3 regions of the Komagataeibacter rhaeticus genome follow, and region 2 is predicted to be linked to each of the others. Evidence: predicted binding sites of a transcription regulator. Region 2 holds the regulator's gene; each other region holds the start of a gene.
What was found. The regulator LexA, encoded in region 2, represses DNA repair genes until DNA is damaged. The targets are predictions, from matches to a motif close to TGTTCTANNTANGTTC.

Region 1: recA (recombinase RecA) is a predicted target of LexA. The motif match lies at 2,316-2,331, and genes of this name have one in related genera.
Region 3: GWK63_RS15205 (ImuA family protein) is a predicted target of LexA. The motif match lies at 904-919, and genes of this name have one in related genera.

What each region holds. Positions count from the first base shown of each region.
Region 1 is NZ_CP050139.1:625,434-635,172, forward strand. Features, by position in the region: gene GWK63_RS02970 (DsbA family protein) at 1-591, opposite strand, end outside; gene GWK63_RS02975 (gamma-glutamyltransferase) at 831-2,252, shown strand; gene recA (recombinase RecA) at 2,432-3,478, shown strand; gene GWK63_RS02985 (hypothetical protein) at 3,516-3,971, shown strand; gene GWK63_RS02990 (glycerate kinase type-2 family protein) at 3,968-5,290, opposite strand; gene coaA (type I pantothenate kinase) at 5,589-6,569, shown strand; gene aldA (aldehyde dehydrogenase) at 6,724-8,172, opposite strand; gene GWK63_RS03005 (ferritin-like domain-containing protein) at 8,314-8,877, opposite strand; gene GWK63_RS03010 (GntR family transcriptional regulator) at 9,122-9,739, shown strand, end outside.
Region 2 is NZ_CP050139.1:1,885,214-1,894,952, reverse strand. Features, by position in the region: gene rpmG (50S ribosomal protein L33) at 63-230, opposite strand; gene GWK63_RS08600 (molybdopterin molybdotransferase MoeA) at 390-1,598, shown strand; gene lexA (transcriptional repressor LexA) at 1,722-2,396, shown strand; gene bioD (dethiobiotin synthase) at 2,390-3,796, opposite strand; gene GWK63_RS08585 (alpha/beta fold hydrolase) at 3,793-4,452, opposite strand; gene GWK63_RS08580 (aminotransferase class I/II-fold pyridoxal phosphate-dependent enzyme) at 4,453-5,643, opposite strand; gene GWK63_RS08575 (adenosylmethionine--8-amino-7-oxononanoate transaminase) at 5,707-6,978, shown strand; gene GWK63_RS08570 (hypothetical protein) at 7,026-7,283, shown strand; gene GWK63_RS08565 (DUF4167 domain-containing protein) at 7,338-7,907, opposite strand; gene prmC (peptide chain release factor N(5)-glutamine methyltransferase) at 8,172-9,035, opposite strand; gene GWK63_RS08555 (hypothetical protein) at 9,066-9,506, shown strand; gene prfA (peptide chain release factor 1) at 9,522-9,739, opposite strand, start outside.
Region 3 is NZ_CP050139.1:3,305,974-3,315,712, forward strand. Features, by position in the region: gene GWK63_RS15200 (Y-family DNA polymerase) at 1-179, opposite strand, end outside; gene GWK63_RS15205 (ImuA family protein) at 79-855, opposite strand; gene GWK63_RS15210 (SOS response-associated peptidase) at 1,120-1,770, shown strand; partial or broken gene GWK63_RS15215 (PHP domain-containing protein) at 1,890-2,771, opposite strand; gene GWK63_RS15220 (DUF6504 family protein) at 2,768-4,306, opposite strand; gene GWK63_RS15225 (ImuA family protein) at 4,206-4,982, opposite strand; gene GWK63_RS15230 (SOS response-associated peptidase) at 5,247-5,897, shown strand; gene GWK63_RS15235 (IS5/IS1182 family transposase) at 5,961-6,134, opposite strand; gene GWK63_RS17080 (restriction endonuclease) at 6,281-6,961, shown strand; gene GWK63_RS15250 (IS110 family RNA-guided transposase) at 7,048-8,079, opposite strand; gene GWK63_RS15255 (DEAD/DEAH box helicase) at 8,157-9,739, shown strand, end outside.

The DNA.
Region 1 (9,739 bases), 1.3 Mb from region 2:
GGTGGCCAGCGTGCGCATGCGTTCAGCCGTGGGGGCGGCGGAATCCCCCATCACCGCCGCCTGCATGCGGAAATAGGCGGCCTGTCCCCCCTGCACGAAGGCCGCCACCAACGCCTGCGAGGTGATCAGGCTGCCCTGGCCCAGTACGGGAATGACCTTCTCCACAATGCGCAGGTCCCTGTCCTCCCGCGCAAGGCGGTCCAGGTCGGGCAGCACCTTGCGGCAATAGGGGCAGCGCGGGTCATAGAATTCCACCACTGTGGTGTGCCCCTGCGGGTTGCCCAGTATGGCGTCGCTGGCAGCGGGTGTGAGCAGGTCGGCGCGGTGGCTTTCCAGCGCGCTGCGGGCCGCGTTCTGCTGGGCCGCATTGGCGGTGCTGCGCAGGGCGGCAATGGCATCGGACAGGATGGTGGGATCGGTTTTCAGGGCGTTGCGCATGATCTCCACGATTTCCTGCCGCTGGGCGGGGGTGAAGGTCGCGGCGGGATCGGCGGCATGGCCCGTGCCGGGGCGGGCGATCATGACGGCCCCCGTGGCCAGCAGGATGGGCAGCAGGCGCGGACGGTACCGGCGGGGGGAAATGAATGTCACGGGTTTGCTCCGTTGTCATGTCGCGATAGGGTGCTTCTGTAAAGGATCGGGCACGGGAAAGGAATGGGTCATGGTGGCTGGCATGCCTGTTGCCCATGGCCCCCAAGGCCGCTAAGTCGTAACGGGTCTGCGGCGATCGCGTGGCCGTGGTACGAGCCGTTCAATGAATTCAAGCCGACCTGCCATTGGAGAAGCGTTGCGTGCCTGAGCATTCGATAACACCTGTCGCCCGCCGGTACATGCGTCATGCAGTCTCGGCGGTGCTGGCCATTTCGGTTACGGGGTGTTCCCTCAACAAGTATTCCCCCGTGAAGATCGTGTCGCACATGTTCGGTCCTTCACCCGGGGCGCTGATCGGCACGGTCTCGGCTGATGAGCCGCAGGCGACACTGGTGGGCCGCGACATTCTCCAGCGTGGCGGCAATGCCGCGGATGCGGCGACGGCCATGGGCATGGCACTTTCGGTCACGCTGCCCTCGCGCGCCTCGCTTGGCGCGGGCGGGGCCTGCCTGGCCTACAGGCCGGGTGACCAGAATGGCGGCCGGGCGTTCATGTTCCTGCCTGTCGCGGGCACGGTGGCGGCCACGGGCATGCCGCGCGCCGACCGTCCGGCAGCCGTCCCGATGATGGCGCGCGGGCTGTATCTCATGCATCTGCAATACGGGTCGGTCGCCTTTTCCGAACTGCTGCCCGGCGCGATCACGCTGGCTTCCAACGGCATCAACGTCAGCCGCCAGCTTGCGGGCGACCTTGCGGCCGTGCAGGTGCCGCTGCTGGCCGATGCGGGCATACGCGCCATCTTCAGCCGTTCGGATGGCAAGGCGCTGGCCGAAGGCGATGCGCTGGTGCAGACGCACCTGTCCGGCGCGCTGGACCAGATCCGCAGCATGGGGGTGGGTGATCTGTACAATGGCGCCCTGGCCCAGTCCTTTGTCGCGGGCAGCCAGGCGGCAGGCGGCGGGTTGCAGGTGGCGGACCTGCGCGCGGCCGTTCCGTCGGAGCAGAAGCCCCTTGTCGTGGAAAATGGCGAGACGCGGGTCGCCTTCCTGCCGCCACCCGCCGATGGCGGGCTGGGAAGTGCCGTTACCTTCCGCAGCGCGGCCTCATCTGATGCCGCAACCCGTGCGCAGGCCGCCATTGCCGCCTGGCGCGCGCAGAACGGCAATGCCACGGGGGGCACGGCGGACAGCGTGCTGGCGCGGGCGCAGGCCTTCGTCAATGCCGGTGGCGGGGCGGGGGGCGGCCTGCCCGCGCTCCCGGCCTCCACATCCTTTACGGTGGTGGACCATGCCGGCATGGCCGTGGCGTGCAGCCTGAGCATGGACAACCTGTTCGGCACGGGGCGCATGGCGGGCAATACCGGCATTGTGCTGGGGGCCTCCCCCGCCCGCCTGCCACAGCCGCTGTATACGGCGGCCATCGCCAGTCAGGGCCGGGCATTCCGGGCCGTGGCGGCGGGGTCGGGGCAGAATGATGCCGCCGCCGCCGTGGGCGTTACCATGCGCAATATCCTGGCCGGTCAGGCACCCGACGCGCATCCCGTCACGGCACAGGGGCGCGTGAATGCCATATCCTGCCCGCGCGGGCTGCCGGGCGATGGCGCGACCTGCGTTGCCGCGACCGACCCGCGTGGCGCGGGGCTGGCCATGGGGCCGCGCTAGTCTGGCGTTTTTGCGCCGGTACGGCATTATTCACGGTGTGGGGCAGGGTGGGACCATTGTAAATGGTCCTGTTTTGTTCCATATTGCAGTGCAGGACGTACCGCCTGCCCGGCGCAGGTGGTGGCGGGCGGGAGGCCCGCTTTCGGTTTCATCTCCTCAAGCACCAGGATAGGCACGTAATGGCACAGGCTCCGGGTATCGATAAAAGCAAGGCCCTGGAAGGGGCATTGAGCCAGATCGAGCGCGCGTTCGGCAAGGGATCGATCATGCGCATGGGCGAGCGGCCCAGCGAGCAGGTCGATGTGATTTCCACCGGCTCCCTCGGGCTTGATATCGCCCTGGGCATCGGCGGCCTGCCGCGCGGCCGCATTGTCGAGATCTATGGCCCGGAAAGCTCGGGCAAGACCACCATGGCGCTGCACGCCATTGCCGAGGCCCAGCGCAAGGGTGGCACCTGCGCCTTCATCGATGCGGAGCACGCGCTGGACCCCGGTTATGCGCGCAAGCTGGGCGTGGACGTGGACAACCTGCTGATCAGCCAGCCCGACGCCGGTGAACAGGCGCTGGAAATTGCCGATACGCTGGTCCGCTCGGGTGCGATCGACGTGCTGGTGGTGGACAGTGTTGCGGCACTTGTGCCGCGTGCGGAGCTTGAGGGCGACATGGGTGACAGCCATGTGGGCCTGCATGCGCGGCTGATGAGCCAGGCGCTGCGCAAGCTGACGGGTTCCGTCTCGCGTTCCAACACCATGCTGATCTTCCTGAACCAGATCCGGCTCAAGATCGGTGTGATGTTCGGCAGCCCCGAGACGACGACCGGCGGCAACGCGCTGAAATTCTATGCCTCCGTGCGCATGGATATCCGCCGCATCGGCTCGATCAAGGACAAGGACGAGGTCACGGGCAACCAGACGCGCGTGAAGGTGGTCAAGAACAAGATGGCGCCGCCCTTCCGCCAGGTCGAATTCGACATCATGTATGGCGAAGGGATCAGCAAGGTCGGCGAACTGATCGACCTGGGGGTCAAGGCCGGCATTGTGGAGAAGTCGGGGGCCTGGTTCTCGTGCGACAGCCAGCGCATCGGGCAGGGGCGCGAGAATGCCAAGCAGTTCCTGCGCGACCACCCCGAAATGGCGGCCGATATCGAACGCCGCGTGCGTGAGCAGGCCGGTGTGGTGGCCGAAGCCATGCTGGTTGGTCCCGACGATGAGGGCGGCGAGGCTTGATCCCCCCGTCCTGCCCGGTTAAGGCAGGCTGACAGGGATGCCCCGCCCGGCAGGCCAGAGCCGTGTGGGCGGGGCAGGGTGCAAGAAGGGGGAAGGGGCTGCCGGGATGAAACCGCGTCTTGCAATGGTTGGATTGCTGGCCTGCCTTGCGGCCTGTAGTGCCGGGCAGGACGACAACAACGACCCCGCTGACGTGGATGAGGCCCCCCGCCCGCTGGGTCACCGGAGCGGTGGCCATCATGTTCCCCACGCAAGCGATGCGCTGCGCCCGCTGTCCCGTCACCTGCCAAAGCCGCCCGACCCGGCGGATGACGCGGCTACGGAACCCTATCATACCCCGCCCGATGCGGCGGCGATGCAGATGATCTCCTCGGGTTACGACCCCAATCAGGCAGGCGATGACGATGCGCCGTCCGACAGTGATGACGGCAAGCACTTCGTCGTGCCGGACACGCAGGTCAGCTACGGTCGCAAGCCCGGCCAGTCCAACTAGAGCACCAGCACCGCCCTTATGTCGTTTACGTTGGTCAGGGTGGGGCCGGTCATGACCAGATCCCCTGTTGTGCGGAACAGGCTGTAGCTGTCATGCGCGCGCAGGCAGGCACGCGGGTCGCAGCCCAGCGCGCGGGCGCGTGTCAGGGTGGTGGGGGTGATGATGGCGCCCGCCGCGTCCTCCGTGCCGTCAATGCCGTCGCTATCGGCGGCAATGGCCCATATGCCTTCATTGCCCTGCACCGTCAGGGCCATCGACAGCAGGAACTCGGTATTGCGTCCACCCCGGCCCGGAGGGGGACCGGCGGGGTTGATCGTGACCGTGGTCTCGCCACCGGACAGCAGCACGGCGGGTGCCCCCACCGGCAGGCCATGCAGGCGGGCGGACAGGGCAATCCCGGCCATGAACGTGCCCGCGTCCCGGCTTTCGCCTTCCAGCGCGTCCCCCAGCACCAGGGGCGTCAGTCCGCAGTCGCGCGCGGTGGCCGCCGCCGCCTGCAGCGCCATGAGCGGGGTGGAAACAAGGGTATAGCGGTTGCGTGGTGACAGCATGCGGTCGGTTGGGGGCTGCATCAGCACCGTTTCCACCGCATCGGGCACTGTCATGTCGTAATGATGCAGGATCGACAGGGCCTCGGCGGCCGTGGTGGGGTCGGCCACGGTGGGGCCGCTGGCAATCGTGAGCGGGTCATCGCCCGGCACATCGCTGATCGCCAGCGTGACCACGCGGGCCGGGGCGGCTGCCGCGGCAAGCCCGCCGCCCTTTATGGCCGACAGGTGGCGGCGCACCACGTTCATCTCGCGTATGCTGGCGCCACTATGGAGCAGGGCATGGTTGAGGGTGCGGATATCCCCCAGTGTCAGGCCCGCGCGGGGGCATTCCAGCAGCGCCGATCCCCCGCCCGAGATCAGGGCGATGACCAGGTCATCCGGCCCCAGCCCGGCAACGGCCGCCAGCATGGCGCGGCCTGCGTCCACGCTCCGGCTGTCGGGCATGGGGTGGCTGGCTTCCATGACGCGGATGCGCCGCGTGCCGGTGCCATGACCATCACGCGTGACCACGCAGCCCGAAAGCGCCACGTCGGGCCATGCCTGTTCCAGCGCCGCCGCCATGGACGCGGCGGCCTTGCCCGCCCCCACCACCACGCATTTCCCCTTCGGCGGCGGTGGCAGGTACCGGGCCAGAACCCTGTCCGGCATGGCGCTGTGGATGGCCGCGTCCAGAATGCGGCGCAGCACCGCGCGGGCGCGTCCATCCGTCCAGCCCGTCGTGGTCAGGCCCCGGACGGGGGCGGGGGAAGGGGGGTGCTGGTCGTTCATCTGGGTATGCGGGTCCTGTTTCGGGGGCGGGTGGCCATGGGGCCGGTGCGGGGTGCAACGCGTGGCGCCCCCGCGCGATGCAGGCCGGTGGCCACCGGCCTTCCATACCATTCATGCACGGGGCGGCAGTTGTGTCACAATTGTCACGTCTGTGTCAGGATACGGGCAACGGGGCGACCTGTGGCCGCCGTACACGCTAAATTGGGCGGGACCGGTCTGGATTGGCATGGGGGATGGTGATACGCGCCAGATGGTCCGTGCTTCGTTCGCGGGTGCCACAGCAGAAAGGAACAAGGGCATGGAGAACTGTGTGCTGGACGCGGCGCGTCCCGTCATCTCCACGCATCCTTCCCCCGGCATGGTGCAGCCTTACATGATCTTTCCCCGCCCCGAATGGGCGGCGTTGCGCGCGAACGTGCCGCAGTCGCTGGGGGAGGCGGACATTGCATCGCTGCGTGGACGTAACGAGCCGGTCTCGCTGGAGGACATAAGCGAGATCTACCTGCCGCTGTCGCGCCTGCTCAACCTGCATGTCATGGCCACCCGTGGCCTGAACAACATGGTCAAGAGCGCCTTCATGGGCGCGCCCGCGGTCACGCTGCCTTTCGTGATCGGGATCGCGGGCAGCGTGGGCGTGGGCAAGAGCACGTTCGCGCGCCTGCTGCAGGCGGTGCTGTCGCGCTGGCCGGACCATCCCAATGTGGCGCTGGTCACGACCGACGGCTTCCTGCATTCCACGCGGGAACTGGAAGCGCGCCGGCTCATGCATCGCAAGGGCTTCCCCGAAAGCTACGACCTGCGGCAGATGATCACCTTCCTTGGCGCGCTCAAGGCGGGAGAGCGCAACCTGAAGGTGCCGGTGTATTCGCATGAAGCCTATGATATCGTGCCCGGCCGCTACCAGGTGATCGACCAGCCCGACATCCTGATCTTCGAGGGGCTGAACGTGCTGCAGACCGTATCGGAACAGCCGTTCATGGCATCCGATTTCTTTGACTTCTCGATCTATCTCGATGCCGATACGCAGGTGATCGAGGACTGGTATGTCAGGCGCTTCCTGCTGCTGCAGCAGACGGCCTTCCGCAAGCCGAATTCCTATTTCCATCACTATGCCGATCTTTCGCCCGGCGAAGCCGAGCACAGGGCGCGTGACATCTGGCGGCGCATCAACCTGCCCAACCTGCAGCAGAACATCCTGCCCACGCGGGAGCGTGCGCGCGTGATCATGCACAAAAGCCCGAGCCATGCGATCGATACGGTATGGATGCGCCAGATCTGAAATTGCTCCGGAGACAGGCGTTTCCGGGTGTCGCCCTTCGGGGCGTCTTGAATGACCGGCCTGATGCGGGGCGGTCGCGTGGGGGAACGACAGGCATGAAAAAAGCGGCCCGGATTGCTCCGGGCCGCTGTGGCGGGTACAGCGGCCCGTTGCCTCATGCGTTCAGGTAGATGGTCTTGGTATCGACATAGGCTTCAAGGCCGTACTGCCCGTCCTCGCCGCCGATGCCGCTGTCACCATAACCGTGGTGGAAACCCTGTGCCGCCTCGCCCCCTTCGCGGTTGACGTAGATTTCGCCAAAGTTGAGTTCGCTGGTCATCCGCATGATGTATTTCAGGTTCTGTGTGAACATGTAGGCGGACAGGCCATAGCGGGAATCGTTGGCCTGCGTGATGGCATCATCAAAGTCCCGCACACGGATCAGCGACAGCACGGGGCCGAACACCTCGTTGCGCGCAATATCCATAGCGCCATTCACATCGGTCAGCAGCGTGGGGGCATAGAAATTGCCCCTGTCATACGCACCGCCCGTCAGGCGCTTGCCGCCCAGTTCAACCTTCGCCCCCTGTTCGACCGCGTGGCGGACCATGCCGTCCACCTTTTCCAGCTCATCGGCACTGATCTTGGGGCCCATGTCGGTGGTGTCATCCAGCGGGTTGCCGGTTTTCAGTGCCGCCACCTTTTCACGCAGGCGCTTCAGGAAAGCATCATACACGGCGGTGTGCACATAGGTGCGTTCGTTGGCGGTGCAGACCTGGCCGCAGTTCATGAAGCGCGCGGCCACGGCGGCGTTTGCTGCCGCCTCGAGATCGGCGTCCTCCATGACAATGAACGGCGCCTTGCCACCCAGTTCCAGCCGGACTTCCTTCAGCCCTTCGGATGCGGCGGCCATGATCCTGCGCCCCGCTGGCGTGCTGCCCGTCATGGTGATGAGCCTGGTGATGGGGCTGACCACCAGCGCGTTGCCCACCGTGGCCCCACCGCCTGTCACCACGTTGAACACACCGGGCGGGAAACCGGCCTCAACCGTCAGTTCCGCCAGCGCAAGGGTGGCCAGCGGCGTGAGTTCATGCGGCTTGATGACAAAGGTATTGCCCGCCGCCACCGCCGGGCCAAGCTTGCGTGCGGTCAGCGCGAGCGGGAAGTTCCATGCCGAGATTCCGGCCACCACGCCGTGGGGGATCTTCTCGATCAGGATTTTCTCCCCCGGTCGGCTGCCGGGAATGATGTTGCCTTCCAGCCTGCGGACGTTCTCGGCGGCGAAGCGGATGAGCTGGATGGCAAAATTGACCTCCACCCGGGCTTCCTTCAGCGGCTTGCCGTTTTCGGAGGTGATGATGCGGGCCAGCTTTTCCGTATCCCGCCGGATCAGTTCGATCAGGCGGTACAGGTAATCCGCCCGCTCGGTCGCCACCAGCCTGCTCCAGGCAGGAAAGGCATCCTGCGCCGTGCGCAGGGCGCGGGTCACGTCGGTTTCCCCCGCTATGGCCACCCTGGCCAGGACTTCGCCGGTTGCGGGGTTCCTGATGGTATCGTGGTCGGTATTATCGGCTCTGGTCCATTCACCACCGATGAACAGGTCATAGGTTTTCGGCTCAGTCATTGATGAGGGGTCTCCGTTGGATTGGATGGGGTGTTCGTGCCGCGCGGGACAGTGCGCGTGCAGATGCGCCCCGCCCCCGCCACACAGGGGCGGGGAGCGCGCGACAGGAGGTGCAGGAGAAAAAAGCGCGGGGCGCGCGGATCAGGACAGGAAGGGACGCCCCTCATGCGCGACAAGAAGGTCATGCATGTCGGTCGCGTGTTCTTCCTCTTCCGCCAGGATCTTTTCCAGCATGATGCGCGTGGTGGGGTCGTGGTCGGCGAAGTAGCGGATCAGTTCGCGGTAATGTTCGATCACCAGCCGTTCGGCCACCAGGTTCTGGCGCACCATCTCGATCAGGTTGCCGCCCGTTCCGTATTCACTGGCGGCCCGCGTGGCCAGCCCCTCGGGGGAGAGGTTGGGCACGCCGCCCAGCTGGTCGATGCGCTCGGCCGCCCACATCATGTGGGCGCGCTCTTCCTTGGCATGGGTGGCGAATTCGGCCCTCACGCTTTCGCTGGTAATGCCCTCGACGGAAATGGAATGCATCGTGTAGCGTAGGACGCAGACGAGTTCGGTCGCCACGACCGTCTGCAGCAGGTCGATGGCGGTCTTGACATCACCCTGATAGGCAGGGGTCAGCGCGCCTTTTTCGATTGCCTTCTTCGCACGTTCACGCAGGGTCTGTACATCGGTCAGGAAGGTGTTCTCGCCAGCGTCGGCCATGATGGGTTCCTTGTCGGTTCCGGGCGGGCGACAGGGCGCCGGCCTGTCGCGGATCATTGCCGGGGTAACGGGTGGGCCGGGGGCCGGTTCCCCAGAACGGTGGCTGGCGGGACAAAACAGCCCTGGAACAGGAGAAATACGGCCAAAATGGCTTTTTCTGCTTTTTCAGGCGTTGCCATTCACGGTCAGATCATTATTGATCCGTATTAATAAGACCTATTTGCATTAAGGATGATTGAACGGCATGGTAGCATTCACATCAGGCCAGTCTGAAAAGCTTCCACGCCGCGCCCTGAGCGAGGAAGCCTACGAACATGTACGCTGCGGACTGATCCGCAGCCGCTACCGTTCGGGTGAGCGGCTGGTCCTGCGGCCGCTCGCGGCGGAACTGGGGTTAAGCCCGACCCCGGTGCGTGAAGCCCTGCTGCGCCTGGTGTCCGAGCATGCGCTGGAACTCAATGACCGCAATACCGCGGTAGTACCCGCCATGACCCAGCGCAGCTTTGCCGAGATCCATGACCTGCGCGTGGACCTGGAAATGCGTCTGGCCGCCGCCGCCGCCCAGCGCGTGACCGAACATGGCATCGAGGCGCTGGTCATTCTCCAGCATCAGTTCATGGATGCGTCGCGCCTGCGTGATGACGGGGGAATGGCCGCCTTCAACGCGGATTTCCATACAACGGTCGCCACCATTGCCGAACTGCCGCTTACGGCCACCATCCTGCGCAACCTGTGGATGCGTATCGGGCCGCTTTACGCGCTGTCGCGCCCCATGGTCCAGAGCGCGCATGAAGGCCGCACCCACCCGCATGAGGACCTGATCGCGGCCCTGCGCCAGCGCGACGTGGCCGCAGCGCAGGCC
Region 2 (9,739 bases):
CAGGCGCAAAAAAACCCCGGTCGTCTCCGCCGGGGTTTTTCTGTATCCGCCGGGGCGGAAGATTATTTGATCTTCGCTTCGCGGAAGGCCACGTGCTTGCGTGCCACGGGGTCATATTTCCGCAGTTCCATCTTGCCGGTCTGGGCGCGGGCGTTCTTCTTGGTCACGTAGAAGTAGCCGGTGTCCGCCGTGGAAACGAGTTTGATCTGAATGGTGTTGCTCTTGGCCATGATATCCTCAGCACTGCTCCGCCGCTGCTGGAACACTCGGGTGCAGCAGTGGTTCAAGTTGGCGGAAAATGCGCATACACAAGGCTGAGGTCAAGCACCCAGACCGATATTTCTGCTTAAATTTGTCGATAACGGGTAAAAAAAGGAGTGCGGTGCACGATGTTGAGTGTTTCCGAAGCGCGCAAACGGATTCTGGACGGGGTTTTTCCCCTGCCCGCCGAGGTCGTGCCCCTGACCGAAGCCTGTGGGCGCGTCAGTGCGGCACCCGTGGCTGCCCTGCTGTCCAACCCGCCTGCTGATGTTTCGTCAATGGATGGTTATGCGGTACGGGCGGCCGACCTTTCGGGGGGTGGCGTGTCGCTGGCGTGCATTGGCAACGCCCCGGCGGGGCATCCCTTTCCTGGTCGGGTCGGGGCGGGGCAGTGCGTGCGTCTCTTTACCGGAAGCCTCATGCCCGCAGGCACGGATGCGGTGCTGATACAGGAAAACGCGCAGGCCGATGGCACGGCCGTCACCACAACCCATACCCTGCGCCCCGGTACCTACGTGCGCAGCCAGGGCCAGGATTTTGCGGCGGGTCAGGTCATCATCCCGGCGGGCAAAAGGCTGTCGGCGCGGGACGTGGGGGTTGCGGCCGCCGCCAACCATGCGTGGCTTGCGGTCACGCGTCGCCCACGCGTGGCCATTGCCGCGACCGGCGATGAACTGCTGCTGCCCGGCAGCCCGGTCGGAACCGGGCAGATCGCCAATTCCAACACCCCCATGCTGGCGGCCCTGCTGCGGGGGGCGGGGGCCGAGCCGGTCATGCTGCCCGCCCTGCGTGATGACATGGCCGACCTTGCCACACTCGAGCGCATGGTCGATGGCGTGGACATGCTGGTCACGGCCGGGGGGGCCAGTGTCGGCAGTCATGACCTGGTGCGGCGGGGACTGGAACAGGTGGGCCTGAAGACCGATTTCTGGAAGATCGCCATGCGGCCGGGCAAGCCGCTGATGTCGGGCCATCTGGGCCGCCTGCCCTTTATCGGCCTGCCGGGCAACCCGGTGGCGGCCTTTGTGTGTTCCATCGTGTTCGTGCTGCCTGCCCTGCGCCGTATGGCGGGCATGGCGCAGCCGGCCGAACCCGTGATGCGTGCCGTCCTTGGCGCGGATGTGCCCGCCAACGACCAGCGCATGGACCATCTGCGTGCCACCCTTGCGCATGACGCGCAGGGCCAGCTTGTGGCCACGCCCTTTCCCGTACAGGATTCGGCCATGCTGCACATCCTGGCGCAAAGCCAGGCGCTGGTGCTGCGCGCGCCCCATGCCCCCGCCGCGTGGCGTGGGGAGATGTGCGACATCATCCGCATCGATCAGGCTCCGGCCTGAACGCGGGCGCTAAAGCCGGTTGACGCGACGGGTGGAACCAATATAGAACATGGAAACAGGTTTTTGGTTTGTTCCACCGCACGCGTGTTGCGGTGTCATCGCCCCGGCAAAAGGACATGTGGTATGCTTACAAAAAAACAGCATGAGCTTTTGCTATTCATAGACGGCCATCTGCGCAGGACCGGATTTTCCCCTTCCTTCGATGAAATGAAGGATGCGCTTGGCCTGCGCTCCAAATCCGGCATCCACCGGCTGATTTCCGCACTGGAGGAACGGGGGTTCCTGCACCGCAGGCATCACCGCGCCCGCGCGCTGGAAATCCTGCGCCTGCCAGATATCGAGATCCCGCCGCCCCCGCCGGTCAAGGCACCCGGGCCTTCCCGCCCCGAGGGCGCGGACGCGGCCTTTCTGGTGCCGGTGGTGGAGGTACCCTTCGTGGGCCGTGTAGCCGCCGGCAATCCGATCGAGGCGATCACGACCGACACCACCCGCATTGCCGTTCCGGCGGACATGCTGGGCAAGGCCAGCCATTACGCGCTGGAAGTGATGGGGGATTCGATGCAGGACGCGGGCATACTGGACGGCGACATGGTCATCATCCGCGAGGGGACGCAGGCGACCGATGGCCAGATTGTCGTGGCGCTGGTCGATGGGGATGAAGTGACCCTCAAGCGCATCCGTCACGAAGGTGGCGAAATCGCGCTCATTCCCGCCAATACCCGGTACGAAACCCGCCTGCTGCCCGCGTCGCGCGTCAGCGTGCAGGGGACGCTGGCGGGGCTGATCCGCCGTTACTGACCCCCCTCGCCGGTAACCTGTGCCCATGGCGGCAGGCGACCGGCCAGTTCGGCCACCGCCTCTGGCCCCATGGGGATGACGGGTGGGAAATCAGCCAGTATCCGCACCTGCCCATGCCGTTCTATGGCGCTGCGGGCCAGCGGTTCAGGCGGACCGTTCAGGATCACGCCCACCACATGCAGCCCGCGTGCGCGCAGGGCGGCCAGGCTGAGCAGCGTGTGGTTGATCGTGCCAAGCGCGCTGCGTGCAACCAGCACCACGGGCAGCGCAAGCCGGACCATGAGGTCGATCATCAGGTAATGTTCGGCAATGGGCACCAGCACGCCTCCTGCCCCTTCCACTACCAGCGGGCCGCGTGCGGCCGGATGGGGCGGCAGGGCGATAGCAGCGGGATCGATGCGGGTGTGGGCACGGGCTGCGGCGTCCTCGGGGGAGAGGGATGCGCCAAAAGTGGCGGCAGGCGGATAGAGCCGTGTGTCATCCAGCCGTGCGAGCTGCCGCACGCTTGTACTGTCCGATTGCGCGTCGTCCGTGCCACTTTGCAGCGGTTTCCAGTAGGCGGCATGCCATGCCAGCACCAGTGCCGCCGATGCGACGGTCTTGCCCACATCCGTATCGGTGCCGGTTACGAATACACCGGGCCACGCAGCCCTGCGGAACTGCCCGTAGGCCACATTATAGGACATGGTGAAGGGATTCGCCCCGGCCGCCGCCAGTACGCGGCGCATCTGGCCTGCGGTCGCGGGCGGGTGGTCGGTATGGGTGGCGCCTATGGCCCTGAGTTCGCGGGCGAAGGCCAGCGGTGTGGCAGGCATGTCCACAATCTGCGATACCTCCCACAGCCCCGTGCCCATGACGGGCCATTCCGCCTGCAGCCGGGCCTGCGTCGGGTAGTCCGGAACGGGACAGGCCACGCCCGCACGGTCATAGGCGGCACGCCACTGTGCAAGGCTGCCGGCGGCCAGCGTGGCCAGGGCCATGTGTCCCCCCGGTGCCAGTAGCCCGGCGAGGGCATGCAGCGCCTGTGCACGGTTATGGAACCATTGCATGGCAAGGCTTGAGCAGATCAGGTCGAACGGTCCCTGCGCGTCCGGTGCCTGCCCATCCATGACATGCAGGCGCAGATGCGTGTCACCGGGCATCTGTCGCGCCATGCGGTCCAGCATGCGCGGGGCAATGTCGGTTGCTGTGATATGGGCGCGGGGGAAAAGCCTGCGCAGTTCGCGGGTCAGCAGGCCGGTGCCGCAGCCGATTTCCAGAATACGCGCGGGTGCTTCCTGCCCATACTGGCGGCCGATGCGGCGGGCCAGTTCCATCGCGGCCAGGCGCTGCACGCGGGCGGCCTGTTCATAATCATCGGCTGCGTCAAATCGGGCGGCAATGCGCGCGGTGCGGGTCATGGCGGGGGTATCCGTCGGGTCAGGTCGGTAATGGCGCGGGCACAGTCGGCCGCATGGGTCAGGGGAAGCAGGTGCCCTGCGTCCAGCCACCGGGTGGGAACCGGGCCATGGGGCGGAAAGCAGGCCCGTGTCAGGCCGGGGGGGGCGATGGCATCATGTGTTCCGGCCATGACGTTCACGGGGCATGGGGCATGGCGCAGGTCGGGCCTGCAATCCATGTCCATCAGGGCGGCCAGCCCCTGTTCCAGCCTGTCGCATGCGATATGGGGGGGGACGGGCGTGTCGATGCCCGCACGCTGGCGGAAGGTCCGCAGCATGCCCTCGGGCGCATGGCGCAGGCCTGTACGCATGCGGGCGATTATGCGCGGGGAAATGCCATCGGCAAAGTCGGGGCCGGCGCCGAAGCGGCTGAAACCGTTGATCAGCAGCAGCCCCCGGCAGTGCGGGCCGTGATGGCGTAGCAGCCATAATGCCCCCAGTGAATGTCCCACCCCGACATAGGGCCGGGCCGGCAGGTCAAGATCGGCCCGGGGGGAAAAGAAGCCGAAATCGAGGCACCGTGTCTCCATCGGGCCAAGGGCCGCACGGGTCTGCTCCCACACGGTCGGATCAAACGCCCAGCCATGCATGAAGATGATGGGAAGTGCCGGTGCCATTCAGGCGCTCCCGTGCAGGGCGGCGGGGATGGCCGTGGCCAGCTGGTGGATCATGTCATCCGTATGGGCGGCGCTGAGTGCAAGCCGGATGCGGCTGCCACCCGGCGGCACGGTGGGTGGCCTGATGGCGGTGGCCAGGATGCCACGGGCCTCCAGTGCCGCAGCAAAACCCAGCGCGCGCGGGGCATCGCCCAGCAAGACGGGAATGATCTGGGTGCTGGACGGCCCGCATGACAGGCCGCAGTCACGGATTACGCCGCGTATATGCGCCGCGTTACGGGCCAGGCGCGCGCGCGCTTCGTCCAGCATGGGAAGCAGTTCAAGGGCTGCATCCATCGCCCCCAGGACCGCAGGTGGCGGGGCAGTGGTGAACACGAAGCCCGAACAGGCATTGACCAGCCAGTCACACAGGGCCTGCGTGCCGGCAACATAGGCCCCGAACCCGCCCAGCGCCTTGCTGAACGTGCCCATTACCAGATCCACGTCATGCCCGGCGCACAGTCCGCGCCCCTGCGGGCCGAGTACGCCGGTGGCATGGGCTTCATCCACATAGGTAAAGGCGTTGTACCGGCGTGCGATCGCACAGAGCCGCGCGATATCGGTCTGGTCACCATCCATGCTGAACACGCTTTCCGTCACGATCACGCGCTGGCCCGGCGTATCCGCGTGGCGCACGAGCAGGCTTTCCAGATGGTCAAGATCGTTATGGCGGAAGCGGATCTGGCGTATGCCTGCCGCCAGGCAGCCCTGGTGCAGGCTGGCATGGTTCAGCCTGTCGGCAAGGACCAGTGGCGGCGCGCCCTGCCCGGCCGCCAGCCGCAGCAGGGCCGCCAGCACCGAGGCATTGGCCTGCCACCCGCTGGCCAGCAGCAGGGCCGCCTGCGTGCCCTTGAAGGCCGCAAGCCGGGCTTCGACCGCCATGTGCCGTTCGCTGGTACCGGTTACAAGGCGCGATGCCCCTGCCCCCGTGCCCTCTTCCGCCACCCACTGTGCCGCGCGCGCGCCAAGGGCGGGATGATGGGCCAGGCCCAGATAATCATTGGCGGAGAAATTGACCAGCCTGCGGCCGTCGCGCATGACGGTGGCCGCGCCCACATGGCGCACGGGGCGCAGCACGCGGCGGGTATGCTGGTCCGCCATATGGTCAAGTGCTGTCTGGAAAAGTGAGTCAAAACCGGCCATGAAGCGCATTCTCCTGCCGGAGCAGGCTGCTCCGGTCAATCCCGCCAACGCAATATCATATGGAGGCAGTCCATGCGCGGACCACAATGGCTGGAACGGGGCATGCATCATGTCTGGCTACCCTACGCCCAGATGCGTACCGCACCGCCCCCCCTGCCCGCCGTGGCAACGCGGGGCCGGACCATAACGCTGGCGGACGGGTCGGAACTGATTGATGGCATCGCCTCATGGTGGACCGCCTGCCATGGCTATAACCATCCCCATATCCGTCAGGCCGTGCAGGCCCAGCTTGAATGCATGCCGCATGTCATGTTTGGCGGCCTGGTCAATGAACCGGCGCTGACGCTGGCCACACGGCTGGCGGATATGCTGCCCGGTGATCTGGAGCGGGTGTTCTTTACCGATTCAGGTTCCGTCGCCGTCGAGGTGGCGATGAAAATGGCCATCCAGTACTGGCTCAACCAGGGTGAGAGCGGCCGCACCCGGCTGCTTGCCTTCCGGGGTGGCTACCATGGGGATACGATGGCCACCATGGCGGTGTGCGACCCGGAGGAAGGGATGCACAGCCTGTATGCCGGTGCCCTGCCCGAGCATTTCATGACCGACCTGCCAACGGATGACATGCGTACGCAGGCGCTGGACAGCCTGCTGGCGCAGTCGGCGGGCCGGATTGCCGCGATCATTGTCGAACCCCTAGTGCAGGGCGCGGGCGGCATGCTGTTCCATTCACCCGAGGTCCTGCGCACCCTGCGCACCCTTGCCGACCGGCATGGCGTATTGCTGATCCTTGATGAAATCTTTACCGGTTTTGGCCGTACCGGCACCCTGTTCGCCTGTGAGCAGGCCGGCATCGTGCCCGATATCATCACCCTGTCCAAGGCATTGACCGGCGGCACCATGGCGCTGGCGGCCACCGTCGCGCGTCGGCATGTGTTCGAGGCGTTCCTGTCCGACAACCCGATGCATGCACTCATGCACGGGCCGACCTTCATGGCCAATGCCATGGCCTGTGCCTGCGCGAATGCGTCCCTCGACCTGTTCGAGCGTGAACCCCGCCTGGCGCAGGTCGCCCGCATCGGTGCGCAGATGCGCGCCGAACTGGAAGCCTGCCGGCACCTGCCCCATGTGGTGGACGTACGTGTGATGGGCGCGATTGGCGTGGTGGAACTGGACCACATACACGATATGAATGCGCTCAAGGCGGCGCTGGTGGCACAGGGCGTGTGGGTCCGCCCATTTCGCAATATTATTTACGTGACCCCGGCCTTTACCATCACGGCTGCCGAGCTGCGCGTGCTGACGACCGCCATCCACACGGTCCTGTCCGGTTCGGTGCAGGTTTGACAGATGGATGGCTAGGCCATTGGGGATGAATCTGGTATGGATGCGGCATGACTTTTTTCCAGCACCGATCCTGGCGCATGACAAATCATGACAGCAAGCGACAGATCGTGCTGAAGATCCTGTCTGACGGCAAAGCGCGTTCGGTCAAGGAAATCGGTGACCTGTTCCCCGAACTGGGTACCTATCATGCCCGGCTGGCGTTGCAGGCGCTGCGCAATCAGGGTCTGGTCACGGTAGAGGATGCGCCTCAAGCCAATGACGGCCGCAAGCGCAAGGTCTGGCGGCTGGTCAATTCATGTAGCTGAACGCGGTTAACCACACGGTACCCCCACCCGCAGGGCGGATGGGGGCTTTCCGGGTCAGGAGGAACTGGATTCCAGTTCTTCCTTCTTTTCCACCGGCGGCTTGGCGCGGCGTGGCGCGCGCGGGGCACGGGGCGCGCGCGGTGCCGCGGGTGGTTCTGCCGCGGCAATGGCGGGCTGGGGCGCGGTTTCTTCGGGCTGTGCCGCAGGTGGTGCCGCTATGGCAGGCTGCTCGCCTGTTTCCTCCCCACCGGCCTCTGCCGGCTGGCGGTTATCGGCTACAGGGCGCGGTTGCGGCTGCTGGCGGCCGTTGTTCATGCGTTCCTGCCGCTCCTGCTGGCTCTGCTGCGCGGCCTGCGTCATGGCATTGAGAATGCGGAAATAATGCTCGGCATGCTGGAAATAGGCTTCCGCCATGACCCGGTCGCCGGTGCTGCTGGCATCACGGCCCAGCTGAAGGTATTTTTCAAATAGCTGCTGTGCCGTGCCGCGCACGCGCAGGTCAGGTCCATTGCTGTCAAAGACGTGGTTGCGGTTCAACGGGATCTGGCCATTGTTATGGCGTACGCTTCCGCCATTGCTGCCGCCCGAACGATTGTGACGGCCTCGCATGCGTTTCATGTTCATAAGCTGTCGCAGCACTTTCCTGTTGCCGGTCGCTGGCGCTGCCCTGGACCGTGGGGCGGTCTGCCCGTCCCGTCTGTTGCCATATTGCTTGTCCGGTCCAGACCGGACATGGATCCCTGCGCCGGGCGGAACCCGGGGGTTCGCATCGCCAGCTTTTCTGTTCTGCAATCGGGATCGCCCGCGGGGGAGTGGAAGAGCAGATCTATGTGCTGTTCGTGTTCCCTGCGCCTTTGGAATATACCGTGCGTATTACTTTCTGCCAAATTATTTTTTCACTACCAGCGCGCGCCCTATTCCCCCCAGGTCGGGGCGGATTTCCGCCACTTCCAGCCCGCGCTCACGCATCAGCGCGGGCACGCTGCGATCCTGGCCAATACCCAGTTCCAGCACTGCGGTCCCACCGGGTGCCAGCAGTGCGGGCATGATGGCCGCCAGTGCGCGGTAGGCCACCAGTCCGTCCGGGCCGCCGTCCAGCGCGCGCGCGGGTTCATGCGCCACGACATCGGGCATCAGGCCCGCCAGGTCGGCATGCGGGATGTAGGGTGGATTGCTCAGCACAAGGTCAAAGGGGCCGCGTACCGCATCGGCCCAGTTGCAGCACAGCGTGACGCAGCGTGATGCCAGTGCGTTGCGCGCGGCATTGTGCGCGGCAAGGCGTGCCGCATGCGGGTTGATGTCGGTGCCGATACCGGTGGCCTGCCCATATTCCGCCAGAACGGCCAGCAGCAGGCAGCCCGTGCCCGTGCCGATATCCAGCACGCGCAGCGCCCGCGTGCGGTCGGGCAGGTGGTGCAGCACGGCTTCGACCAGCGTCTCGCTGTCGGCACGCGGGATAAGGGTTGCGGGCGAGACGGCAAGATCAAGCGACCAGAACCCGGCCTGCCCGGTAATATAGGCCATGGGTTCATGGTTCAGGCGGCGGCCCAGCATGTGGATGAAAGTGGCATGGGCCGCATCCGTCAGCCCGTCAATACGCAGCAGGCCCGCAAGGTCGGTGCCCGCCGCATGGGCGGCAAGCAGACGGGCCTCGCGCTGCGGGGCCTCGATGCCCGCCCTGTGCAGCCGCTCCGTGGCGGCCGACAGCAGGGCGCGCAAATTTGCGGGGGAAGGCGCCATGGTCTCTTTCATCCCGGCTGCTTTCCGTCATATCTAGGTATCATGCAAATTCCGCCTCCCTCATCGCGCCCTGTCCGTGTCCTGCTGGCCACCCCTGCCCTTGCCGGGTCGTTTGACGTGGAGGACGGGTACGGCGAGGGCGAGGTTTCCGAAGTCTCGCGTCTGTATGTGGATGAACAGCTTGTTGCGACCTTCCACCTTGACCATGACCACACCACCCAGACCGCCCATGTCGAGACCCCCGTCAGCCGCGTGAATCACAGCTATGCCCTGTGCGGAGAGATTACCATCCGCCGCCCTGCCGGGAAGATCGAGATCCATCAGGTCAGTGGCGAAGGCGTGCTGCATGAGCCCGATGGCCATCATCTGGTTGCCCTGGGCGCGCGTAACTTTACCGAATTCTACCTGGCCGATCCCGATGACCCCAATGTGGTCGAACGCCACCCGGGCCGTAGTTCGCTGTGTGCCGCCCCGACTTCATGAAAGCCGTGGCCTGGTTCAGCCATCATCGGCCGCAAGCAGGGCGGCCTGTTCTTCCTGTGTCAGCGCATCGACAAACTCGTCCAGTTCACCGGCCATGACGCGGTCGATTTTATAGAGGGTCAGGCCAATGCGGTGGTCAGTCACGCGCCCCTGCGGGAAGTTGTAGGTGCGGATGCGCTCCGAACGGTCGCCCGTGCCCACCTGTGCGCGGCGGTCGGCGGCGCGGGTTTCGT
Region 3 (9,739 bases), 1.4 Mb from region 2:
CCCAGCCTGCGGGCGGCGAGATCAACCGACAGCACGACCCGTCGCCGCCCTTCCCGTCCGGCCAGCACCAATGGGCAGTCAGGCGCGGGCGCGTCGGTCCCCAGCCGCTTCCTGATCCGGTCTGTCGGCCAGAGCGGCAGGTAGAGCGAGACGACACGGTGCCAGTCTCCCTTTGGCATCACAGGCCTCCACTTCGAAATCGGCACATTCGCCCGCGCGGGCACGGATGAGTTCCAGCAGCCAGCGGGACCGGCCGACGCCGGGTACTGGCAGCGGCACGGATGGCAGGACCGAGACCCGCCACCGCGTGACCGACGCCGTGGGCTGGCCGAAATCGGCCGCATCCGTCTGTCGTCGCCAGCGCCGTATGGCGATGCCCAGTGCGCCGGATGTCTCGGCCGCCAGCTGCAGGCGGCGTGAGGCGGTCATGGACAGGCGGGCCACCTCGGCCACGACCGCGCCCAGACCCTGATGGCGCAGTGCTTCCTCGAAACAGGCCAGGACATCGACGTCCGAACTGGCCGCGACGTAAATGGTCCGTCGCGCCGACAATCCGACCTGCTGCAGTGCCGGGGCGTACAGGTCCTGACGGGTGGCGATCCACAGCACCTTGCCCCGTGTCCGCGCTGCGATCCCGGCGGAAAACAGCCCGGATGCCGCTGCATTCAGGGCATCATGGCCGCCGCCTGCCACCTCATGCAGCGCGCCTAGCGCCAGGCCACCATCCGGCAGGCGACCGTCAATCTCGGGCATGCCGAAGGGCAGCACGCCCCGTCTGCGCCGGCCCTGGCCTTCGAGGCGGCTGACCTGTGCTCTCAGCGCCTCCAGCGCAGGACGGGGTTCGGGTGCAGGCATGGGGTCGGACAGTCCATTCGGGTGTTTCTGGCACGGAATCAGTGATTGTGTTCGTTATTTGTTCTGGTGCGGTGACGAATGTCAACCCATTCTGGAAAAACGGCTGTGATCCGGACGCGGGCACAGGCCTGCCGCTCTAGCCAGGCGCGATGAAAACTGTCTGGATTGCAGGGGTTTATCAGGAACAGTCCGGCCATCCCCATCCCGCAGGGTGGATACCATCCGGCAGGGCACCCATATCCGGACTCGCGAAAGGACGGCGTGATGTGCAACCTCTATGCGATGACCAGCAGCCAGCAGGCGATCCGGGAGGCGGCCAGGGTCATGACTGACCGCACCGGCAATCTCCGGCCCCTGCCCGAGATCTGGCCCAACACCATGGCGCCCATCGTGCGGAACGCGCCGGATGGGCGTGAACTGGTCATGGCGCGCTGGGGCATGCCCACGCCGCCAGGCTACCTGAAAGGCCACAGGGTCGATCGGGGCGTGACCAATATCCGCAATCTGACCTCGACCTGGTGGAAGCGCTGGGAAGGTGTGGCGCATCGCTGCCTGGTGCCGCTCACGGCCTTTTCCGAACCGGAGCGCCTGCCGGATGGGACCAGCAGGCCCGTCTGGTTTGCCCGGAGTGATGGGGAGCCTCTGGCTTTCTTTGCAGGGATCTGGTGCCAGTGGACGTCAGTGCGGAAACTGGCGGATGGCGAGACGACGGATGACCTGTTCGGCTTCCTGACCACCACGGCCAATCGGGAGGTCGGCACCATTCATCCGAAAGCCATGCCGGTCATCCTGACCCGGCAGGAAGAACTGGATCTGTGGATGAAAGCGCCCTTGAACGATGCGCTACAACTGCAACGTCCTCTGCCCGACAACGCCCTAAAGATGGTACATGCTCCCCCGGTAGGCAGTTATTAAATGTCGCCTTTGGGGGGGGAGTGGAAGGTCGGCTTATCGGTCACAAAAATAAGAATCTGCCCTTCATTTCTTAGTGTCTGACCGAAAATGAGTTGAGTGATTTCAGTGGATTATGATTCATCGGGCGGAATGCCTTCGGGATAGGCCGCTGCCGCCCCTTCCCAGGTCAGGGCTTCCAGCGCCTGCTGCGGTGACTGGCCCGGAACGGACACCTCGTCGGGATACTGGTAGGCCAGGTCATCAAGGCTGAAGCGGCAACGGGCTACGATCTCACGGGTCCGGTCGATCGCCTCGGGATACCGGCTGAACAGCCGGGCCATTTCCGCAGGCGGCTTGAGGTAGCGGTCCGCATGGCGCTCACGCGCGAACCCGGCCTCGTCGATGGTGGTGTGGTTGCGGATACAGGTCACCACATCCTGCAGGATGCGCCGGTCATGGGTGTGGAACAGCACGTCATTGGTCACGATCATTGGCACCCGCGCCTGATGGGCGAGGTTCGCCAGTTCATACAGCCGCATCTGGTCATTGGGCCGGCGCCGCAGGGTCAGCGCCATGGAGGCCCGGTCGGCAAAGGCCTCCTGCAGCTTGCGCAGATGCAGGGCGCAGGCATCATCCGCCGTATCCGGGAGCAGGATGACAAGGAGCCCCTCGCCCCATGCCACCAGATCCTCCCAGAGCAGATGGCATTTCCCCTTCCCGGCCCGGGCCTTGCCAAGGCTCAGCAGTCGGCACAACCGGGCATAGGCGGCCCGGTCCGTCGGGTAGACCAGCACGGGCGCGAAATCGGCAAGGTCGAGACGGCAGCCCACGACCAGGCGGATGCCGGTCTCTTTGGCCGCGACATGGGCCTGCACCATGCCCGCCAGGGAATTGCGGTCGCAGATGCCCAGCGCTTCAATGCCAAGGGCCTTCGCCTGCTCGAACAGTTCAATTGGTGAGGATGCGCCGCGCAGGAACGAGAAGTACGTCGTGACCTGCAGTTCGGCGTATGCCACGCTCATTCAAAGAGACCGTGCAGGAACCAGCCCTGCGAACCGGTCTCGCCATGTTCGCCATCCCCGGTCCGGTAAACCCAGAATGTCTCGCCGCTGGTATCCTCCACCCGGAAGTAATCGCGCACGGTGGTGAGTTCGCCATCCCCTTTCCACCATTCGCCAAACACGCGCTCAGGGCCATCGGCGCATCTGATCCGGTGGCGGATGCCGCGCCAGATGAAGAAGACCGGTGGATGGTCGGGCAGCACGGCCATGGTCTGGATCGGCTCGGGACGGGGCAGCAGGCGCGTGGGGCGCGGCCAGTGATCCGGCCACTCCCGTGTATCTTCGGGCGCAAGGGCGGGCACGCGGCAGACGGCCCGCTCGGGCACGTCGCTTTCCACCGGGGCGAAGCGATACAGGGCCTGCGTGCCGACACGGTTGGCCAGGGTATCGATCAGGTCGGAGACGTCGGCCTCTTCTTCCTCGATCAGGGCCGATACACCCTGGCGGTGCAGGATCGGCTCGGCCAGCGAAGCCGTCAGCACCATGCGCTCGATCCCGAAGCCCGGATCGATGGTCTCGATCCTGTCACAGAGCAGACGGGTCAGGCGTCTGACGTCCCGCACCGGCATGGCCGTAGCCACACGGACGGCCTCGGTTCGGCTGTCCACCCGGTGCAGCAGCAGGTCGAGGCGGCGCACGCCCTGTTCGCGTTGCTCCAGCCCGGCGCACAGAGGCGGCACGAGTTTGGTGATGTAGCGGGCTATGGTCTCGGCTGCGCTGATCGGTTCGGCAAAATTCCGGCTGACCTGCACCGGTGCCTGCAGCCGGACCGGGACAATGGCTTCCGCCTGCCGCCCGAAAGCCTGGTCCAGCCTGCGGACGACATCCGGGCCGAAGCGCAGGGTCAGCGGCGCGCGCGGCATGCCGGCCAGAGGACCGATGCGTGACACGCCCAGCCCATGGAGGCCATCAATGATATCCGCTGGCAGGCGTAGGGCTTCGATGGGTAGATCAGTGATCGCTGCCGCCGTCTCACCAGGCGGCACGAGGGTGATGCGTTCCCGGCCATAACGCGCCAGCGCATGGGCGGCACCCCATGTATCGGCAATCGCGGCCCGGGCCGTGATCCCGGCCTCCTTCAGGCGCGTGACCATGTTCTCCAGCATGACGGCCTCACCCCCATGCAGGTGATCGGCACCGGTCGTATCCAGCACGATGCCGTCTGGCGGATCGGGTGCCACGATGGGGGCGATGCGATGCTGGAACCACAGCGCCAGCCGCTCCAGCCCAGCCCGGTCACCGTCCGGGTCGGCATCCATGATGAGCTGATCGGGATGGAGCGCCTGCGCTTTCGCGACAGGCGTGCCGGGGCGAAGGCCCAGCCTGCGGGCGGCGAGATCAACCGACAGCACGACCCGTCGCCGCCCTTCCCGTCCGGCCAGCACCAATGGGCAGTCAGGCGCGGGCGCGTCGGTGCCCAGCCGCTTCCTGATCCGGTCTGTCGGCCAGAGCGGCAGGTAGAGCGAGACGACACGGTGCCAGTCTCCCTTTGGCATCACAGGCCTCCACTTCGAAATCAGCGCATTCGCCCGCGCGGGCACGGATCAGTTCCAACAGCCAGCGGGACCGGCCGACGCCGGGGACCGGCAGCGGCACGGATGGCAGGACCGAGACCCGCCACCGGGTGACCGACGCCGTGGGCTGGCCGAAATCGGCGGCATCCGTATGCCGCCGCCAGCGTCGTATGGCGATGCCCAGCGCGCCGGATGTCTCGGCCGCCAACTGCAGGCGGCGTGAGGCGGTCATGGACAGGCGGGCCACCTCGGCCACGACCGCCCCCAGTCCCTGATGGCGCAATGCCTCCTCGAAACAGGCCAGGACATCGACGTCCGAACTGGCCGCGACATAAATGGTCCGTCGCGCCGACAGCCCGACCTGCTGCAATGCCGGGGCATACAGGTCCTGACGGGTGGCGATCCACAGCACCTTGCCCCGTGTCCGCGCTGCGATCCCGGCGGAAAACAGGCCGGACGCTGCTGCATTCAGGGCGTCATGGCCGCCGCCTGCCACCTCATGCAGCGCGCCCAGCGCCAGGCCGCCATCTGGCAGACGACCGTCAATCTCGGGCATGCCGAAGGGCAGCACGCCCCGCCTGCGTCGGCCCTGGCCTTCGAGGCGGCTGACCTGTGCTCTCAGCGCCTCCAGCGCGGGACGGGGTTTGGGTGCGGGCATGGGGTCGGACAGTCCATTCGGGTGTTTCTGACACGGAATCAGTGATCGTGTTCGTTATTTGTTCTGGCATGGTGACGAATGTCAACCCATCCTGGAAAAGCGGTTGCGATCCGGGCGCGGGCACAGGCCTGCCGTCCGATCCAGGCTCGATGAAAACTGTCTGGATTGCAGGGGTTTATCAGGAACAGTCCGGCCACCCCCTTCGTGCAGGGTGGATACCATCCGGCAGGACACCCATATCCGGACTCGCGAAAGGACGGCGTGATGTGCAACCTCTATGCGATGACCGGCAGCCAGCAGGCGATCCGGGAGGCGGCCCGGGTCATGACCGACCGCACCGGCAATCTCCGGCCCCTGCCCGAGATCTGGCCCAACACCCTGGCGCCCATCGTGCGGAACGCGCAGGACGGGCGTGAACTGGTCATGGCGTGTTGGGGCATGCCCACGCCGCCGAACTACCTGAAAGGCCACAGGGTCGATCGGGGTGTGACCAATATCCGCAACCCGACCTCGACCTGGTGGAAGCGCTGGGAAGGTGTGGCGCATCGCTGCCTGGTGCCGCTCACGGCCTTTTCCGAACCGGAGCGCCTGCCAGATGGGACCAGCAGGCCCGTCTGGTTTGTCCGCAGCGATGGGGAGCCGTTGGCTTTCTTTGCAGGGATCTGGTGCCAGTGGACGTCAGTACGAAAACTGGCGGATGGCGAGACAACGGATGACCTGTTCGGCTTCCTGACCACCACAGCCAATCGGGAAGTCGGCACCATTCATCCGAAAGCCATGCCGGTCATCCTGACCCGGCCGGGAGAATTGGATCTCTGGATGAATGCCCCTCTGGACGAAGCGCTGCAACTGCAGCGCCCTCTGCCCGACAATGCCCTGACGGTCGCGAATGCTCCTGTGGGAAGTAATTATTAAATGTCGCCTTTTGCGCCAGACGCCTTACTCAGCCCACCGCCGAAACCAGACATAGACGGAGTTCTATTTTCCGTAACGCTCATGCATGTTCCGCCATGGGCAACCGACACGCAGGACATAAAGCATTTCATTGAGAAACAGATGGTTATCCTGTGCCGGTCGTGACCAACGCTCACGTTCAGGCGGCAGCAGGCCGCCAATGATCGCCCCTTCTTCGTCCGTCAGATCGCCACGCATTCATAGATTTCCGCAAATACCAGCGTTGAATCATGTCCACGTCAGTCTGAAAAAACCTTTTGTCAGCAGGCCCTATTCCCCATCCCTATGGCAAGGGTTAATCTGGTCAGACGTGATTTTCAGACCGTCCAAAGGCTTGCCCGATTATGTCCGCGCTTTCCCAACTGCTTGATACCTATAGAAATCTGTCCGTCACAGAGCGCGAGAAAGGCACCTACTTCGAGGAACTGATTGTCTGCTACCTGCGAACAGAGCCGAGCTACGCGGACCTGTATGACCAGGTATGGACATACAAGGACTGGGCAACCCAAGAAGGCTATGTCGCGAAAGACACGGGCATCGATCTGGTCGCCAGAACGCGGGGCACCGGTGAATACCATGCCATCCAGTGCAAATTCTATGCCCCGTCTCACCGTATCAGCAAGCAGGATATCGACAGCTTTTTCACCGCCTCGGGAAAAAAGCATTTTGCCCGACGTATCATTGTCGCCACGACCAACCACTGGACCGACAATGCCGAGGCATCGCTTGCGAACCAGCATCCGCCCGTCAGCAAGATTGATCTGTATGACCTATGTGGACGGCCGGTTCGATGCAATGGATCACATTTGTTATCTCTCTGCGTTTCCCTAAATCTTGTTTTCTCGGTGGAATGCATCGCTGCTCGCAGGATGCGGGGATCCGGTCAGGTGCGCCCTTATGTCCGGCCTATTTGTGCGACGTTCTTCGCTGGCCATTATGGGTGTGCGCTTGCGTGTCAGGCACCAATCTTGAAAACGTGCTCGATGGCACATGTCATACAACGGTATCGCCTGAACTGTTCCTGAATTACAGTCTTCCCATCACGCTGGTCAGTGCATTCTGCCGGATCTACCGGGGCGAACCCCGGCATCCATCGTCTTGGCAGCGCATGTCAGATTACAGCGACATTGCGGCCGGCCGGACGATAGATCTCTTTGCGCGACAGCAGAGCCCAGACGATCCGGGCCAGTTTGTTGGCAAGTGCGACGGTTGCAAGACGTGTTGGGCGACGCTCCAGAAGCTTGCAAAGCCATGCCCCTGCGGCGCCTGTCCATTTCTGCGCGCGGAAGGACATGGATGTCGCCCCCAGAACGAGCAGCTTCCTTATTTCCCGGTTGCCCGTTTTCGTAATCCTGCCCAGCCGGACCTTTCCGCCGGACGAGTGCTGGCGCGGCACAAGTCCAAGCCAGGCCGCGAAGTGCCGCGCACTTTCGAAAGTGTCGATATCCGTGACAGATGCCACGATCAAGGACGCGGTCATCGGGCCGATGCCGGGTATTGTCAAAAGACGACGGGCATCTTCGTCCTGCCTGGCGTGCGCCTGGATTCGCCTTTCCAGGCATCCGATGCTTTCACTCAACTTTCCATATTGTTCGAAGAGCAAAATGACGGTCTGCTTCATGACGTCGGGCAAACCGGGTGATGTCTCGATTTTCGCCAGAAGATCGGGCAGGCGACTGTTTCCCAACGGCACGATCAAGCCGAATTCCGCTGCGAGCGCGCGCAACGCATTGACCAGCATCGTCTGCTGTTTGACCAATAGTGTGCGCGTTGAGTGTAACGAGAGCAGACTTTGCTGTTCTTCGTTTTTGATCGGGACGAAGCGCGTGTCGGGATGGAGTGCCGCAAGACAGATGGCTGCGGCGTCAACAGCGTCGTTTTTCTTGCCACGTTTGACGAACGGCTTGACCATGTCCGGCGGAATAAGTTTCACGTCATGACCCGCATCGCGGATGACGCGCGCCCAATGATGCGATGTGCCGCAAGCTTCGAGCACGACCTGACACCGCTCGAGTTTCCCGAAGAATGAGGCAACCTCGCTGCGCCCGAGCTTTCGCTTGAGAAGACATTTTCCGTTTGCATCTGTGCCGTGCGCCTGAAAAACGGACTTGGCGATATCCAGGCCGATCATGGTAATTTTCATCCGGGCGGTCTCCTCTGAATGGTCATTCCGACCCCAGCATGGCACATTGATGCCGCATGGGGGCCGTCCACCCCATCTTGGAAACCAGCCTGATTGACTGGTCGCAATATCAGCCCAAGATTGCTCCTATCCTGCGGGCACAGAAGAAAGCCCGCGAGCATCAGAAAACCGCCATCAGCCGGGTTCTGGCAGGATTCAAGAGTCATAACCGTGGCCGTCTGATCATGGCCTGTGGGACGGGCAAGACTTTCACCAGCCTGAAAATCGCGGAGCAGCAGGTCGGGGCCGGTGGTCGTGTCCTGTTCCTCGTCCCCAGCCTGTCCCTGCTGTCCCAGACCCTGACCGAATGGACCCAGGAAAGTCAGGTGCCGCTCCACAGCTTCGCGGTCTGTTCCGACAGTGACGTGGGAAAAAAGAAGGCGAAGAACGACGACGAGATTAAGGTCAACATCCACGAAATCCGCTACCCGGCAACCACCAGTCCCGGCCGTCTGGCGACCGAACACACCAAACGGCATGACGACGCGCATATGACGGTCGTGTTTGCGACCTATCATTCCATCGATGTCATCAGCCGTGCCCAGAAAGAGCATGACTTCCCCGAGTTCGATCTGATCGTCTGCGATGAAGCGCACAGGACAACAGGGGTCACTTTCGGGGGTGAGGAAAACGATAGCACCTTCGTCCGCGTCCATAACCAGGATTATCTGGCTGGCAGGCACCGACTCTACATGACTGCCACCCCGCGTATTTACGGCGATGTGGCGCGGGAAAAGGCCGAAAAGGAAGGGGCCATTGTCTATGGCATGAACAATGAGGCCATCTACGGGCCAGAGTTCCATGTCATCACCTTCTCCGAGGCCGTTCGGCGCAAACTGCTGGTGGACTACAAGGTCATCGTGCTGGCGGTTGACGAGGGAACCGTCAGCCGTAGTGTCCAGAAGCTTCTGGATGACCCCGATAACGGCCTGACCGTCTCCGATGCCTCCAAAATTGTTGGATGCTGGAAGGCGCTGGCGACGGGCGGATTGCCTCGTGAAGGGACAACTATCCCCGAACCGATGAAGCGGGCCGTCGCCTTCTGCCAGGTCATTTCTCCCGACTACAAGGGAAGGACATCCAAGGTCAGTTCCATCCAGATTGCCGATATGTTCCAGCAGGTCGTGGAGGAATATCAGGAACAGGAAGACATTGAACCTGAAGCCCGTCTGGTATGCGAAGCCGAACACGTCGATGGCGGGATGAACGCCAGCGAAAAGGAAGGCAAACTCGCCTGGCTGAAGGACGAGACCCCGGAAGGCATATGTCGGGTTCTGTCCAATGTCCGTTGCTTGTCGGAAGGGGTGGACGTGCCGGCGCTGGATGCAGTCCTGTTCCTGACCCCCAGGAATTCACAGGTGGATGTGGTCCAGTCCGTGGGCCGTGTGATGCGGGTCGCACCAGGCAAGAAGCGGGGCTATGTCGTACTGCCCGTAGTTATCCCGGCTGGGGTTGAGCCAGACCAGGCTCTGGATAACAACAAGACCTATCAGGTGGTCTGGCAGGTGCTTCAGGCCCTGCGTTCTCACGATGACCGTTTTGATCACATGGTCAATAAGATGGATCTTCAGGCCAGACCTGACACATCCCGCATGGAAGTCATCGCGGTCACGAAGAAGAT